Regions from separate parts of the Mesorhizobium sp. B2-4-7 genome, predicted to be linked through region 2. Evidence: riboswitches for the same ligand, from Rfam matches in the RefSeq annotation. Region 2 holds a riboswitch; the other holds the start of a gene.
The links. A riboswitch is a leader RNA that binds a small molecule or an ion and turns the genes downstream of it on or off. The one in region 2 is predicted to bind thiamine pyrophosphate.

Region 1: linked by a shared signal. The riboswitch ahead of thiB (thiamine ABC transporter substrate binding subunit) and the one ahead of FJ946_RS25415 (YkoF family thiamine/hydroxymethylpyrimidine-binding protein) in region 2 are both predicted to bind thiamine pyrophosphate.

The regions. Positions count from the first base shown of each region.
Region 1 covers NZ_VFVH01000013.1:167,695-175,430, reverse strand. Annotated here, with positions in the region: gene FJ946_RS27785 (RNA polymerase factor sigma-32) at 1-293, shown strand, start outside; gene FJ946_RS27780 (M48 family metalloprotease) at 366-1,829, opposite strand; gene thiQ (thiamine ABC transporter ATP-binding protein) at 2,087-2,869, opposite strand; gene thiP (thiamine/thiamine pyrophosphate ABC transporter permease) at 2,869-4,482, opposite strand; gene thiB (thiamine ABC transporter substrate binding subunit) at 4,720-5,718, opposite strand; TPP riboswitch at 5,761-5,876, opposite strand; gene FJ946_RS27755 (thiamine diphosphokinase) at 5,965-6,609, shown strand; gene FJ946_RS27750 (ABC-F family ATP-binding cassette domain-containing protein) at 6,611-7,736, shown strand, end outside.
Region 2 covers NZ_VFVH01000011.1:165,759-173,494, reverse strand. Annotated here, with positions in the region: gene FJ946_RS25435 (tetratricopeptide repeat protein) at 1-823, shown strand, start outside; gene FJ946_RS25430 (ABC transporter substrate-binding protein) at 992-2,014, opposite strand; gene FJ946_RS25425 (ABC transporter ATP-binding protein) at 2,007-2,774, opposite strand; gene FJ946_RS25420 (ABC transporter permease) at 2,771-3,526, opposite strand; gene FJ946_RS25415 (YkoF family thiamine/hydroxymethylpyrimidine-binding protein) at 3,625-4,233, opposite strand; TPP riboswitch at 4,224-4,337, opposite strand; gene FJ946_RS25410 (hypothetical protein) at 4,556-4,873, shown strand; gene msrA (peptide-methionine (S)-S-oxide reductase MsrA) at 5,013-5,531, opposite strand; gene FJ946_RS25400 (hypothetical protein) at 5,716-6,027, opposite strand; gene FJ946_RS25395 (hypothetical protein) at 6,128-6,328, opposite strand; gene FJ946_RS25390 (ABC transporter permease) at 6,313-6,552, opposite strand; gene FJ946_RS25385 (hypothetical protein) at 6,549-6,749, opposite strand; gene FJ946_RS25380 (glycosyl hydrolase 108 family protein) at 6,752-7,489, opposite strand; gene FJ946_RS25375 (class I SAM-dependent methyltransferase) at 7,674-7,736, shown strand, end outside.

The sequences.
Region 1 (7,736 bases), on a different contig from region 2:
GGATGGACTTCCTCGTGTCGGACGATCCCTTGCCCGACGAGGTCGTCAGCGACACCATCGATATCGAACGCCGCTCGATGTGGCTGAAGGCGGCGCTTGCCGCACTCAACGCGCGTGAGCTGCGCATCATCGAGGAGCGTCGGCTGAGCGACGAGGGCGCGACGCTCGAAGCGCTCGGCGAGACGCTTGGCATTTCCAAGGAACGCGTGCGCCAGATCGAGGCCCGCGCCATGGAAAAGCTGAAAGTGGCGCTGGTGAAGCAGAACCCGGAATTCCTCGCCACCGCCGCCTAAATCCATTCCAGGAAAACTACCTAGAAGTTTCTCGTCCCAAAAACGAGAGAGCGGGTCAGCGCCGACTATCGGCTATTTGTCGGTGACGATCTTGACCTTGTCGCCGGCCGAAACCGCAGCCCCCGGCGACAGCGCGTTGAGCACCCGGAACAGGTCGAGTTTGCGGTCGACGCCGACCATCTGCGCCGAAAGCGAACCCATCGTCTGCCCCGGCTGGACGGTGACCACGCGGATATGCAGCGGCTTCAGCGCCGCCTTTTCGGCGGCACTCAGAATGCGGAACGAGCCGCTGACGGAACGCGCCACGGTGTCGAGCGACGTGCTGGCGGATGGTGCCGCCGTCAGCAGCCGGTAGACCTGGCCGCCGGCGCGGATTACCGCGATATCGAACTGCCAGCCTTCGGCGCCTGCATGCGCCGTCGCCGCCTCGTTGCCGTTGATCGTTTCCTGCCTGACGCTCGCGTCGTCGAGACCGGCCACCCAGCCGCTCCTGATATAATCGGTCAGCGCACGGTTCTTGTCGATCGACACGCCGTCGAAGCGGATCGCAATGTCGCCCGGCCCGGTCGCCGTCACGGCGGCGGCCGAATTGTCGATGATGAAGCCCTCCGGCACCGAGAAGGACACGCCCAGGCCCGGATGCAGAAAGGTCTCGCCGCGCACATACCCTTCTTCCGGCGTGTCGCCGTAGAGCAGGCCGTCTATCCCGGCGAGGAAGGCGTCGCGATCGCGGGTGCCGACGCCCGGCGGGCCGAACTGGCGGGCATGGCGTTGCGCAAGGTCGATACGCTGCGGCGTATTGGGATGCGTTGCCAGGAAATCGAGGCTGGCGTCGGTGGCGCCGCTGATCGAGCGGAAATCGGTGTAGGCCGACATGGACTGCAAGAAGCGGCCGGCGGCGTAAGGATCGTAGCCGGCTTCGCCGATCGACTTGATGCCGATCGCGTCGGCCTCCAGTTCCTGGTTGCGCGAAAACTGCGCCAGTCTCAGCTTGCCGCGGATCAGCGCCGCCTTGGCGGTCGGGCTGTCGCCGAGCACGTCGGAAACAACCTTGGTGGCGAGCCCCTCCTCGGCCTCGAGCTGCTGGCGCTGCAGGCCGTGGTTAGCGGTGACGTGGCCCATCTCATGCGCGATGACGGCGGCGAGCTCGGCCGAATCATTGGCCAGCGCCAGCAGGCCGCGCGTGACGTAGAGGTAGCCGCCCGGCAGTGCGAAGGCATTGACGTTGGGCGAATTGAGGATGGTGATACGATAGGTCTGGGTCGGGTTGGCCGACACCACCGTCAGGCTGCCTACGACCTTGGCGACCATGCGCTCGAGCTTGGGATCGGAGTATTCGCCGCCATAGGTCGCCAGGATGCGTGGATGCTGCGCCTTGGCCAGTTCGGCCAATTTGTTATTGGCCGCGACATTGTCGACCGTGATCGGTTTGTCGGAAGGCTGGAAGCCGGATTCCTGGACTTCCGGAGGTGTGAACATCTGGCAGCTTGCCAGGGCCACGACAAAGCCGGCCAGCGCCAGAAAGCGCGCCAGCATTTTCCCTCTTGGTCTTTCCGTGCCGGTCGGCAGAACGGCTTCCTTTCGGGTCTGGCGCATGCCCGCGAAAATCGGGGCGATCCTCGCAAGGGCTCATGCGCAAATCAAAGCATTACAGCATCCACGCCATACCAACGCGCGGCGGATGCTGCAGGCAAATCACGGCCTGCACCGGACCGGTACAGGGCGGACCTAGCCACACTACCTCTGTCATGGCAAGCAATCGCCCCGTCGCCAGGAGCCGGTTTGAGCGTAAATTATGTCCGCTTCCGGGCAATATCTCGTGATCCAGCCTCCCAGGCGCTTGTGCCAACATAGCGCCGGAAAACTTCAGGACCAGCCCCGGCAAAGAAATCATCCGCCTTGCCCTTGGCGGCAACCATGCCGTTGTCGAGGAACACCACCTCCTCACAAATACGGCGTGCGTCCTGTGGCTGATGCGTGACGAACAGCAGCGTCATGCCCCGCTCGGCATGCACGTCGGCGACAAGGTCGAGCATGTCGTCGCGCAAGGCCGGTCCGAGTGAAGCGAAAGGCTCGTCCAGAAGAAGCACCGGGCGGTTGCGAACCAGCACGCGCGCCAATGCGACACGCTGGCGTTCGCCTCCCGAAAGTTCGCGCGGCAGGCGTCTTTCCTTGCCCGCGAGGCCGGTGCGCGCGATCGCCTCCGCGATGTCAGCGCCGTCGGCCTCGGTCAGCCGCAGCGAGGGCGAGCGGCCGAGCCCGACATTCTCTTCGACCGAAAGATGGGCAAAAAGATTGTTTTCCTGGAACACCATCGACACGGGCCGCGCCGAAGGCGGCGCCGCGCCGACATCGGCGCCGCCGATCAGCACGCGGCCAGCCTGCGGCGTCTCGAAGCCCGCCACCAGATTGAGCAGCGTCGACTTGCCCGAGCCGCTCGGCCCCATGATGGCGGTAATTTTCGACGCGGCGAAATCGACATCGAAAACGAGCGGCGCGTCGCCGTAGCTGAACGAGACCGTGTCCAGCCGCACCTCGGCTCCCCTTGTCGCACCATTGGTGGCGCCCGCAGCCATCAGTCTCGTTCTCCCCTTCCCAGCCCGCTCGCCGCCACCACAAGCGCAAGGCAGACCAGACCGAGCAGCAGCGCCAGGCCGGCGGCGTCCTCGGTACGGTAGCTGCCCATGCGCGCCAGGAGAAGGTAGGGCAAGGTCTGCACGGAATCACTGCCGAACAATGCGATGACGCCGAGATCGCCAAGCGACAGCGCCATGGCAAACGCGAAGGCGGTGGCCAGCGGCCGTCGCAGCGACGGCCAGTCGACCAGCCGCAACCGGGCCCAGCCCGCTATTCCCAGAAGCGCGCAGAGCCGCTCATGGCGCTCGCTCGCCGCATCATAGGCGGGGCGGATGGCACGGATGGCGAAAGGCATCGCCATGACTGCATTGACGGTGACGACCATGACCGGGGCTATGGCAAAGACATCGCCGACATGGCGCAGCAGAAGGAACCAGCCGGCGCCGATGACGATGGGCGGCACGACCAGGACGAAGCCGGCGCCGGTGTCGGTGGCGTGTTCGAGCACGGTCCGCGGACCGGAGCGGCGCTTCAGGGCCAGCACGCGGCGCGCCATGGTGAGCGAAAGCGACAGCGCAACCGACAGCAGCGCCGACAGGAAGGCCAGCACGGCGCTGGTCAGCGTCGCCTGCCGCACCGCCGCCTCGCCGGCGAGACGACCGAGGTCGGCGCCGAGGCCTGACATCACCGTCGCCGTCATCGGCCCGGCGACGAACAAAAGGGCCAGCACGACGAGCGCGGCATTCAGCGCGGTCTCGGTCCTGCCGGCCGAGACGTAGCGGCGCGGCGCCACCGGCAGATTGGCGTCACCGGTGGTGTTGGCGCCGAGCCGCGTCAACGCCAGCACCACGACAAAGGTCAGCGCGATCTGCAGCAGCGTCAGCGCCACCGCCCGCGCGGGATCGAAATCGAAACGCAGAGCCTGGTAGATGCCGACCTCCAGCGTCGTCGCGCCGGGGCCACCGCCCAGCGTCAGCACGATCGTGAAGGATGTGATGCAGAGCATGAACACCAGGCCGGCGACGCCCGGCAGAGCGGCGCGCAGTGTCGGCCACTCGATCAGCCGGAAAGCCGGTGCGGCACCCATGCCGAGCTGGCTCGCCAGCCGCCATTGGTCGGCTTGGATGGTTTGCAGCGCTTCGAGGAACAGCCGCGTGGCCAGCGGCAGGTTGAAGAAGACATGAGCAACGAGGATGCCGGAGAGGCCATAGATGCCCGGCCAATTGTAACCGCCGACGGCACCAAGAAAGCCGGCGAAATAGCCGGCGCGGCCATAGAGCGCCAGGATGCCGAGCGCCGCCACGATCGCCGGCAGCGCCAACGGCAGGGCGAAGAGCTGGAGGATGAAGCCGCGGCCGGGAAAGCGCGGATGCCGCGACAGCGCGCGAGCCACGAACAGGGCCGGCGCCACCGACAACAGCGTCGAAAGCGCCGCCTGCCACAACGTAAAGCGCACGACGCGCAGGAGATAAGGATCGAAGGCTGCCCAGGCTCCGGAGAAATCGTTCGCGCCTTCGAAAAGAAGACCCGCAAACGCGCCGCCGATCAGGAGCCCGATCGCCGCAAGCGCGAGGATACCGGCGGAGATGCGGGGGTCAGACGCGCGCTGCACGCTGCGCCACCCAAAGGACCTTTAGCGAGCGTCGCGTTCCTTCGCGCCCCCCTCTGTCCTGCCGGACATCTCCCCCACTTGGGGAGAGATTGGCTGCTTCAGCGCTCCACCCTCTCCTGTGACGTCGCCAATTGGCGAAAGCCGTCGTGACGGCCAATCTCCCCCCTCGTGGGGGAGATGTCCGGCAGGACAGTGGGGGGCGCTGTAGAGCACTCATCATCCGATCATACGACCAAACTACTTGCTCATCACCGCCAGCCATTCATCCACCCATGCCTTGCGGTTGGCCGCGACCTCCTCGGGACTGAACAGCAAGGTTTTGGTCGGTTTGACCAGTCTGTCGAAGGCCGGATTGAGCGGCTTGTCGGTCTTGCCGGCCGGGAACATCCAGTTGGTCTCGGGGATGGCATCCTGGAATTTCGGGCCCGTCATGAAGGCGATGAACTTTTCCGCCAGCGGATTTTTGACTCCCGTCGTGGTGATGCCGGCGACCTCGATCTGCAGATATTCGCCCTCCTCGAACGAAGCGGCCTGGTAGCGCTCGGTGTTCTCGGCAACCATGTGGTAGGCGGGCGAGGTCGTGTAGGACAACACCATCGGCGCCTCGCCCTTGGTGAACAGGCCGTAGGCCTCGCTCCAGCCCGGCGTCACGGTCAAGACCTTCGCCTTGAGCTTGGCCCAGGCCTCCGGCGCCTTGTCGCCATAGACCGACTTCACCCACAACAGCAGGCCGAGGCCCGGCGTCGAGGTGCGAGGATCCTGGATGACGATCTTGTCGTCGGCACTGCCCTCGACCAATTCCTTCAGGCTCTTGGGCGGCGTCTTCAGCTTCTGCGTGTCATAGATGACGGCGAAATAACCATAGTCGTACGGGACAAAGATGTCGTCGTTCCAGCCGCCCGGCACATTGAGCCCGGTCACGGCGCCATGCGGCGCAAACAGGCCAGTGGCCTTGGCATCGGCGGTGAGATTGGTGTCGAGGCCAAGCACGATGTCGGCCTTGGTCGCGGCCCCTTCCAGCTTGACGCGGTTGAGCAGCGCGACGCCGTCGGCAACCGAGACGAAGTCGACATCGCAGCCGCATTCGGCCTCGAATTCCTTCTTCACCACCGGGCCGGGGCCCCAGTCGGCGGTAAAGCTCTCATAAGTGTAGACGGTGAGCTTGTCCTTGGCTAAGGCCGGCCCGGACAGAACCACGACCATTGCAGAGACAAGGGCGTATAAAAGCGTGCGCATCGGCGCCTCCTTCGTTCGGGTTAAAGGAATTGAGGCGTCGGACTGTCCGAAACGTCTAATCCCTCCGCCGGTACAAACCGGATCAGGTTCAGCGGGTTGGCGAGACTGCCTCTCAGCCGGTCCGCGAAATATCGCGTCCGGCACCCCGTTAGAGCGCCTCGACACATAGGCCCGGCCGGTGAACCGCGCAAGTGGCTGTTTGCCGGCCTTCCGTTTCCGCTGTCGGGCTGGTAAGGGCCACACGATATGAGCACATTCACCATCCTGCTTGGCGGCGATCTCATCCGCACGCCACGGCTCGACCGTCAGGTCGAGGGAACCCGCGTCATCGCCGCCGATGCCGGCATCGGCCATGCAAGCACGCTCGGCCTTGTGCCGGAACTGTGGGTCGGCGATTTCGATTCCGTGCCCGCCGGCCTGCCGGATGAGTTGGCCGCCGTGCCGCGCCGAACCTTCCCGGCAGAGAAGGACGCCACCGATGGCGAACTCGCGATATCGGCCGCCCTGGAGCGCGGCGCGACCAGCCTCGTGCTTGCCGGCGCCTTCGGCGGCAAGCGCGCCGACCATGCCTTCCTGCACATGGCGCTCGCCCTGCGGCTGGCCGGGGCCGGGACAAAGGTGCTGTTGACCAGCGGCGCGCAGGAAGGCGTGCCCCTGGCGCACGGCACGGTCCGCTTCGACTATACAGACGGCACCCTGTTCTCGATCCTGGGTTTTTCCGAGCTTGCCGGGCTGACCGTCGCCGGCGCGAAATGGCCGCTTGACCGCGTCAAGGTCGCGTTCGGCTCATCGCTGACCATCTCTAATGAGGTCAAGGGCAGGCTCGAGATCGCGCTGGGAGCGGGCCGCGCGCTGCTGCTCGCCCATCCCTATCCCTTGCCAGAAAGCTGACATGGCGCCGCCTCTTCTCAATCTCGACGGAATAAAACTGACGTTCGGCGGCACGCCCCTGCTCGACGGCGCCGACTTGGCTGCGTCGGCAGGCGACAAGATCGCGCTGGTCGGCCGCAACGGGTCCGGCAAGTCGACGCTGCTCAAGATCGCCGCCGGCCTGATCGAGCCGCAGGACGGCGAGGTGTTCCGCCAGCCATCGGCGACCGTCCGCTATCTGCCGCAAATGCCCGACATGGACGGGTTCGCAACCGTGCGCGCCTATGTCGAGGCCGGGCTCGGTCCCGCCGACGATCCTTATCGCGCCAGCTACCTGATGGAGCATCTCGGCCTCTCGGGCGAGGAGCAGCCGGGCGACCTCTCCGGCGGCGAGGCCAGGCGCGCCGCCCTTGCCCGCGTCATGGCGCCGGAGCCCGATATCCTGCTGCTCGATGAGCCGACCAACCATCTCGATCTCTCGGTGATCGAATGGCTGGAAGAGGAGCTCGTCCGCACCTCCTCGGCCCTCATCGTCATCTCGCACGACCGCCGTTTCCTCGAGCGCGTCTCGCGCGCCACCGTGTGGCTCGATCGGGGCCAGACGCGCCGGCTGGATAAGGGCTTCGGCCATTTCGAGGAATGGCGCGACCAGGTGCTTGAGGAAGAAGAGCGCGAACAGCACAAGCTCGGCCGCCAGATCGTGCGCGAGGAACACTGGCTGCGCTATGGCGTGACGGCGCGGCGCAAGCGCAACATGCGCCGCCTGGGCGAATTGCAGACCATGCGCCAGCGTTTTCGCGGCCATCGCGGCGCCGAAGGCACCGCGACCATGGTGGCCAGCGACGCCGCCGAATCCGGCAAGCTGGTGATCGAGGCCAGGAACATCGAGAAGAGCTTTGGCGACCTCACCGTGGTCAAGGGGTTCTCGACCCGCATCCAACGCGGCGATCGCGTCGGCCTCGTCGGGCCGAACGGCGCCGGCAAGACGACGCTTCTGAAGATGCTGACCGGAGAATTGCAGCCGGATGCCGGTTCGGTGCGGCTCGGCACCAATCTGGAGATCGCCACGCTCGACCAGAAGCGCGAGGCGGTCGATCCGCAGGAGACGCTGGCTCAGTATCTCACCGACGGGCGCGGCGAGAACCTTG
Region 2 (7,736 bases):
CAGGAAGGACTATGACGAGGCAATCGCCGACTTCGGCCAGGCGATCAAGCTCGATCCCGACAATCGCGATTACGCGGTCGCCCGCAAGGCGGCTGTGGCTGCGAAGGGACAGGGCGATATGGCGGCCGCCACGCTCGGCGCCGTCAGCTCGGCGGCGGCCACCGCCAGTTCAGCCGCCGGTTCGGCCGCACCGAGCGATACTGATTCGGCCGCCAAGGCGCTTTTCGCCAAGGGTCGGAGGCTGCATGAGAAAAATGACTATGACGGCGCCATAGCCCTGTATGGCAAGGCGATCGCACTGGTCCCGGCATTTCATGACGCCTATCTGGCCCGGGCCATGGCTTGGGAGGCCAAGAACGATTATGCTCATGCTGTTGCCGATTACACGCAGGCGATCGCGATCAATCCGAATATAGCCGAGACCTACTACAGTCGCGGCCAGAACCTCAGTTTCCAGGAAAACTACGACGGGGCGTTTGCCGACTTCGAAAAGGCCATCAATCTCAACCCCGCGGACGCAAGGGTCTATGCCGATCGAGGCCTCCTATGGATGGGAGGGCACGAGGACGTCGCCGCGCTGCACGATTTCGAAAAGGCCATCAGCCTCGATCACAAGAACCCCTTTGGCTATTTCGGTCGAGGCGTGATCCGAACCAGCAGAGCGGACTATGAAGGGGCCATCGCGGATTTCAGCCAGGCGATAAGGCTTAAGCCGGATTTCGCAACCGCCTACGAGGCGCGGAGCCGGGCGTGGGAAGCCAAGGGCAACCGCAAGCGTGCTCAGGCCGATCGCAAGAAGGCACTGAGCCTTGGGGTAGATTAGACGGGCTTTTCGGGAGGGCGCGGATTTTGCGTTGGAGTGGTTTGGGCGTAATGGCAGTCGCCGCTCTGTGCTTTATTGCGGTAAAGGTTTTGCCTTGGGCGCAGCTCTGACGAGGCTGACGAAAGGCAATCAGCTTGAGCAGCGCTGGCGCCCGATGCGGTTTGATCCCTACCCCAAATAGAAGTTACTGAAATAATTGCCAAAATCCGGTTGCCGGGCAACGGGCTCGCCGTCCCCGTTCCGGAGGATGCCGGCGGCGAAGAGATAGGAACCGATCGCTTCCATCTTGGCCGGGTCCATGCTGCCTATGGCGCCGTTTCGCCGGCGCAGATAGTGCCCGTCGATCAGCGTCTTCAGCGAGGCGTGGATCAATGCCGGATTGGTCAGGGCGTCCTTGTTGGCGGCGATCAGCAGTGTGGCCGCTTCTTCGGGATGATCGACGGTGAACTGGTAGCCGCGCCGCGTTGCCCGTATGAAGCCCGACGCCAATTCCGGATTTGCACGCAGATACGCATCGCTAGAGGAGATCAGCGTGGTGTGCTCGTCGGGCACGCCGTAGTCGGCATAGACGAAGCTTCGCTGTTTAACGCCTTTCAGTTCTGCCTCGACGCCTTCCCAGGTCGAGACCTCCAACGTGAAGTCGACCGAACCGTTGGCCAGCGCCTCATAGGCGGACGTGCCGAGCGTCACCGTTTCGAAAGCCCCCTTGCCGCCGTCGTGACGGATGATGGTCGAGATCAGCGCGTTTTCCCAGGCACTGCCGAAACCGCCATAGGTCAGGCCGTCAAGATCCCTGGGGGTTTTGATCTCGTCACGCGCTGCATTGAACACCAGCCGTCCGGTTTCGGACTGCACCACGGCATAGACCGCCTTGAGATCGGCGCCGGCGGCTTTCTGGGTGAAGAGGCCGATGGAGCCGTTGATGCCGAAATCGGCAACGCGGTTGGCAACCAGCGTGCCTGCACCGGTATCGCTGTAGGGCAGGATGTCGACCTCGAGGCCGGCCTCGCTGTAAAACCCTTTGTCGCGAGCGACGAACAGGCCGATATGGTTGGTGTTGACCGTCCAGTCCAGCGCCACCGTTACTTTCCGGGCGGCCGCCTGGGCAAGAGATCGGCCTGGCCGGGCTATAAGGGGAAGGCCGGCAGCGGCAGTGAGCAGCAAGGCTTGCCGGCGCGTCAGGTCAGTCATGGTCCGTGTCCTTCTGGTGGCTCGGGTTGAGGAGGATGTCGAGGATCTCGGCTTCGAGGGTGCCGGCCTGCCGTGCAGCGCCGCCGGCCAGTTCGCGTGGACGCGGCAGCGGCACGGTGATCTCAGCGACGACGCGCGCCGGCCGCGCCGAAAGCACATAGATGCGGTCGGACAGGAACACAGCTTCGCGCACGTCGTGGGTGATCAGCAGCGCCGTCCAGCAGTGGCGCCGCCACATCTGTTCCAACCAGCGTTGCATGGCGGCGCGGGTCAGCGCATCGAGTGCGCCGAACGGCTCGTCGAGCAGCAGCATATCGCGTTCCTGCACCACGGTGCGCAGCAAGGCCGCGCGCTGGCGCATGCCGCCGGAAAGCTGCGCCGGAAAATGCCGTTCGAAACCGGCAAGCCCGAATTCCTCGAACAGCGGAGCAACGCGAGCGCGGGCAGCCTTGCGCCTGACACCTTGCACCTCAAGCCCGAGCGTGGCGTTGTCAAGAATGCGCCGCCAAGGCATCAACGCGTCGCGCTGCGGCATGAAAGCGAAATGCCGGCCGTGGTCATCGAGCGGCTTGCCGTCGAAGAATATCTCGCCCTCGCCGTGAAGCGCGCCGGTCAGAAACTGGAACAGCGTCGACTTGCCGGCGCCGGAGGGGCCCAGAATGGAGACGAATTCGCCGGCGCCGACGCTGAGCGAAATGTCGGCAAGCACGTCGAGTCCTTCGAAGGCCTTGCGCACATGTCGCAGTTCGAGCCGGTTCATCGCCACGGCCCCTTTCCTGCGGCCCGCCCGCCGGCGGTCCGTTCCCATGGCATGGCAAGGCGCTGGACCAGCATCGTCAGCCCGAACAGGACGAGCGTCAGCACGGCGCTGACGGCGACGGCGGCCAGCACCAGGTCCGGGCGGAAGTTGTTCTTGGCGTTGAGCATGTAGATGCCGAGGCCCTTCGCCGCGCCCGCATATTCGGCGAAGATGGCGCCCACGACAGCATAGGTGATCGAGATCCTGACACCGGCGAAGAAGTAGGGCAGCGCCGAGGGCAGCCGCGCCAGGACGAAGACACGCCAGCGCCCTGCCCCCATGGCGCGCAGCATTTGGCCGATCTCAGCCTCCGTCGCCTCATATCCTTCGGCCAAAGCCACCAACATCGGAAAGAAGGTGACCAGCGCCACCAGCATGATCTTGGGCATCAGCCCAAAGCCGAACCACAGCACCACCAGCGGTGCAATCGCCACCAGCGGCAAGGTCTGGCTGACCACGAAGACCGGAAAAAGGGCGCGCCGCAATGGCTGGGAGAAGTCGATCAATATCGACAGCGCAAAGGCACCGCCGAGCGAACAGGCAAAGCCTGCGAGCGTGGCACGGAGGGTTGGCACGGCGTTATCGGCCAGCGCGTGCCGGTTGAGCATTGCCTGAGCGAAGACGCGCGATGGCGCCGGGAGGATTGTCGGCTTGATGCCACCAAAGCGCGCATAGAGTTCCCACGCGGCTAGCAGCAGCCCCACCGAAAGCATCGCCGGAGCGGTTCTGGCGATGAGGTCCACGATCGGACGCGAAGGGGCGGACGGGGAGGACACGCAGGTACCTGGAGCGGATGGCGCGGGGCGCGCCGTCAGACGGCGGTGGGGCTGTTGGCCGAGACGGTGACGTCGAGCGTTACGTGGCCGGCACCCGGCCCGAAGCGGCAAAAGGCCTCGTTGAGTGCGGTAAAAATGGCGCCTGCGTCGCCGCGCAACTTTGTGCAGAAATGCTTGGAGCGCTCATATACGCCCGACTGCTTCAGGAAGTCGATGCAGCCATAGATCTCGTCCATGTGGTCGTCGGTGCCCATGACATAAAGCGAGAACTGCGCCGCCGCCGGCTGGCCGGTGGCGGCCACGCCGCGCACGGCGGCGATAGCGGCTTCCTTGCGCGGGCCGAGCGGCCCGGCAGGTCCGCCAAACGCGTCGGAGCGGCAGATCGGATCGTCCGGCTCGCCCGGGCAGCCGCGCGAGATGGCGGCCGAAAGCACGCAATGCTTGCCGCTGCGCGCTGCCGCCACGAACAGGTCGCGCATGGCAGGAAACAGCACCTCGGGCGGCCCGACAAGCAAGGTCGAGATATCGTCGGTCTCGATCCGCAGTCGATCACGATAGGGGTCCAGTGCCCCGAGCGCGCCAAGGATGACGCCGACAAAATCGCCGGACATGGGATATAGGGAAATCTGTGCGCCTGAAAACATCGCCCGCCTCGCTCCGCTGGTATTACCCAGATCAGCTTCTAGGGTCTGTGGGCTTGCCGCCCCCGTCTCAGCCCCGACCGTACGGAGCACCCCTGTGGATGGACGCGTTAAAGCACCAATCGGGCGGCTATGAAAGCTGTTTTTTCAGGACCATCGCCGGAAATGCATTGCGCCAGGCCTGATTTATGGGCGGTTCCGTCGGGCCCGGTCTTGAGGGAAATTTGTCCGGAACCTTAGCCACGACGAGTGGTTGTCCCTATAGTCGCAAACGCGACGAACTTCGTGGAAACGAGCGAAGACTTCACAGAAATGGAGACAAACCATGCTCATGAAAATCCTCGCAGCTTCGGCTCTTACCATTGGTCTCGCGACTTCGGCGATGGCGCAAAGTGCTGGCGGAAACGGCGCCAATAATGGGCCCGGCAGCGGCCAGTCGGTCACGGTCGACCCGAACACGCCGGCATCGCCGAACACGGTGGATCCTGGCACGACCGGGAGCACGACCGTCATGCCCGACGGCATGAATTCGAACGCGGACCGGAACTGTCCGGCCAGCCCACAAGGTGCTCAGCCGGATGCCAGCCACACCGCTCCGGGCACCGCTTCGCCGACCGTCAATGACAAGCATTGCGGCAAGTAGCCATTCGCCGAAACTGCTGGAGAACGCCACGGGGCGTCTGTTCCGTGGCGTTTCCGTCTCTTTATGTTTCACCCTCGCCGAACAGGCAGGCGCCTGAGACGTAAACCGCCATCGGCCTTCGTCTCGGTTCGGGCGCCGTCTACGATACAGCCTTTTCGCGAACCGGCAGCTTCCAGCCCGGCCTGACGAAATGACAGGTGTAGCCGTTCGGGTATTTCTGCAGATAGTCCTGATGCTCGGGTTCGGCTTCCCAGAACGCGCCGGCCGGAGCCACCTCGGTGACCACCTTGCCGGGCCACAGGCCCGAGGCGTCGACGTCGGCGATGGTGTCTTCGGCGACGCGCTTCTGCTCATCGCTGGTGTAGTAGATCGCCGAACGGTAGCTCATCCCCACATCGTTGCCCTGGCGGTTGCGTGTCGTCGGATCATGAATCTGGAAGAAGAACTCCAGCAGCGTACGGTAGCTCACCCTGGCGGGATCGAAATTGATCTCGATGGCTTCGGCATGGGTGCCGTGGTTTCGGTAGGTGGCATCAGGCACGTCGCCGCCGCTGTAGCCGACGCGCGTGGACAGGACGCCCGGGATGCGTCGGATCAGATCCTGCATGCCCCAGAAACAGCCGCCGGCAAGCACCGCGCGTTCGCTTGAAGTCGCCATATCAAATCTCCCCAAAGCAACTCCGGGGAAAGGTTGTAGCCGTTTCCGTCCGGAATTGCGCACGATAAAACTGGAGGCCCGGCGCTATGACAGCCGCTCCAGGATTTCCCATAGATGGGCATTGTCGTCGGCTTCGTCCAGTCGACGGGCGCGTCCTGCTGCCGATCACCACGGACGCGCGGCGTCACTCCCCAGGCCTGAACCTGCGCACCACGACCTCGAATACGATATCCGATATCCACATCGCGCAGACGCCGATGAGGAATGCGGCCGCCAGGGTCGTGGTGTCGTCATTGGCCATCGGCAGGCCCATGGCGCGGGAATACTGGACCACGGGCAGCGTCAGATAGGCGGCGGCTAGCGCGCCGCAGATCGGCGAGGCCACCATCTCGCGCGGTTTGTAGCGGTGGCGCGACAGCGCGCGCAATATGCCGCCGGAAAGGCCGGCGACCACCACCGGCACCTTGATACCGAGCAGGTCGAAAAGATCATGCATCATTTCATTGTCTCGCGATCAGGAAACAGAACGACCGATCCGGCACCGAAGATGAGCGGTCCCCGAGCAGCAGGGCCCGAATCGAGCGGCAACACGATCGTCATGGCTTCCACCCGCACAGTTTCTCGCCCTTGCGGTTGTGCGCCAGCAGCGTCCGGACTTCCGCATCCGACAGTGCTGCGACGGCGGATGCGGACAAGCGCAGCGGGCTCGAGACCGCGCAAAATCCGCCGGTGACGGTGGTGCAGCCGGCTACCGCGACAAGTGCTGCGGCCGCTGCGACAATCAATCCCTTGCCCATGACCTGAGCTCCTTTCGGGCAGTGGCGGCGGGTAGCGCGCCGATGTCGTTGTCAACCTGGTCGGCGACGTCGCGCGCCGCCGCCTCGGCCGCGGCCTGCCGGCTACGTTCGGCGCGCTCGCCGGCAAGCCGCTGGCGAACACCCCAGCCAAACGCAGCGACGATGGCTGCGCCGATGCCGAGAACGGTCGAATTGCTGAGCAGGAAGGAGAGGAGCGCGCTCATTGGTTTGGCGCGTCCTTGACGAGATAGCCGACGGCAAAGACGGCTAGCGGCAGCAGCGTGGCCCATGTCTCGGCATCGTACCAGGATGGCCAGACATTGCGCACGAAGACGCCGGAAATCGAAACGGCGGCGGCGGCGATGGTCGCGGCCGTCAGTTTGTTGGTCGGGCGGATGGTCGGCTGGGTTGTGGTGGCCATGATCAGAACATTCCTTGCAAGGCGGCGGCGATGTGGTGCCAGGCGGCGTAGGCGACGAGCAGGCACGCGACAATGATCCCGCCCGCCTTGGTGGCAGCTGGGATGTTGGCGCCGGCAGGCGCCGCCGCGACCGGTTCGACGGCATCTACGGCAGCAGCGCCGCCCGGCGCCGCCGCAGCAGCGGCCGGTGCAGGATCTGGCCGCGTGGCCGATGCCTCGCCTGCCCCGACAGCCGTCAGCAGCAGCGCCTGTGCGCGGACGGATCCGACCCGCCTCGACCAGCCTTTGCCGAAAGTCGGCCAGGTCGGAAGCCGCTTCAGGAAAGCCAGGCGGGCATCGCAGAGATTGTCGATGACGACGGCGGCCGGTCTGGAACCGACGGCAGCGAGCGTCTCGGGCCCGATGCGGCCGTCCTGGGCGGTGCCGACCACTGCTTGAAGATATTTCGCCGCCCTGCTTGGCCCACTGTTCACGGCATAGTCGAACACCGCGTAATCCACGCCGTCGGGCAACTCGGCGCCAGCCACCGCATCCCAGTAGAAGCGGCGGTACACCGTGGCGAGTTGGGCATCGCTGATCTTCCTGAGATCCGCCTTGGCGGCATCCGCCTTCACGTAGCGGCGGAAATTGGCGAGCGTGACGCCCTTCATGGTGGCGCCGCCCGGATCGGCCGGATTGTCCGACCAGCCGCCTTCGGATTTGAGGACGAGCGCAAGCGCCCGCGTAAAATTGCGGTCCATGATATCCCTTTCGATTTCTTGGTGGATGAGGTGAGTGGGTGATCGCCGGCAGCACAGGGGTGCGGATAGTCGCCGTTGCGCGCGCCTCGGTGCCTACTTGCAGTGCGTCAAAACCGGAGGTCGCCTTGCGCGCCGGCCGGCGCATGGTTAGAAAAAATACAATTTTGGGACGAACAGGTCTGGGATGAGAGACTTTGTTGGCGCCGCGCGGCGCCTGGCCTTCAACAGGCTGTCGGCCGCCATCGAT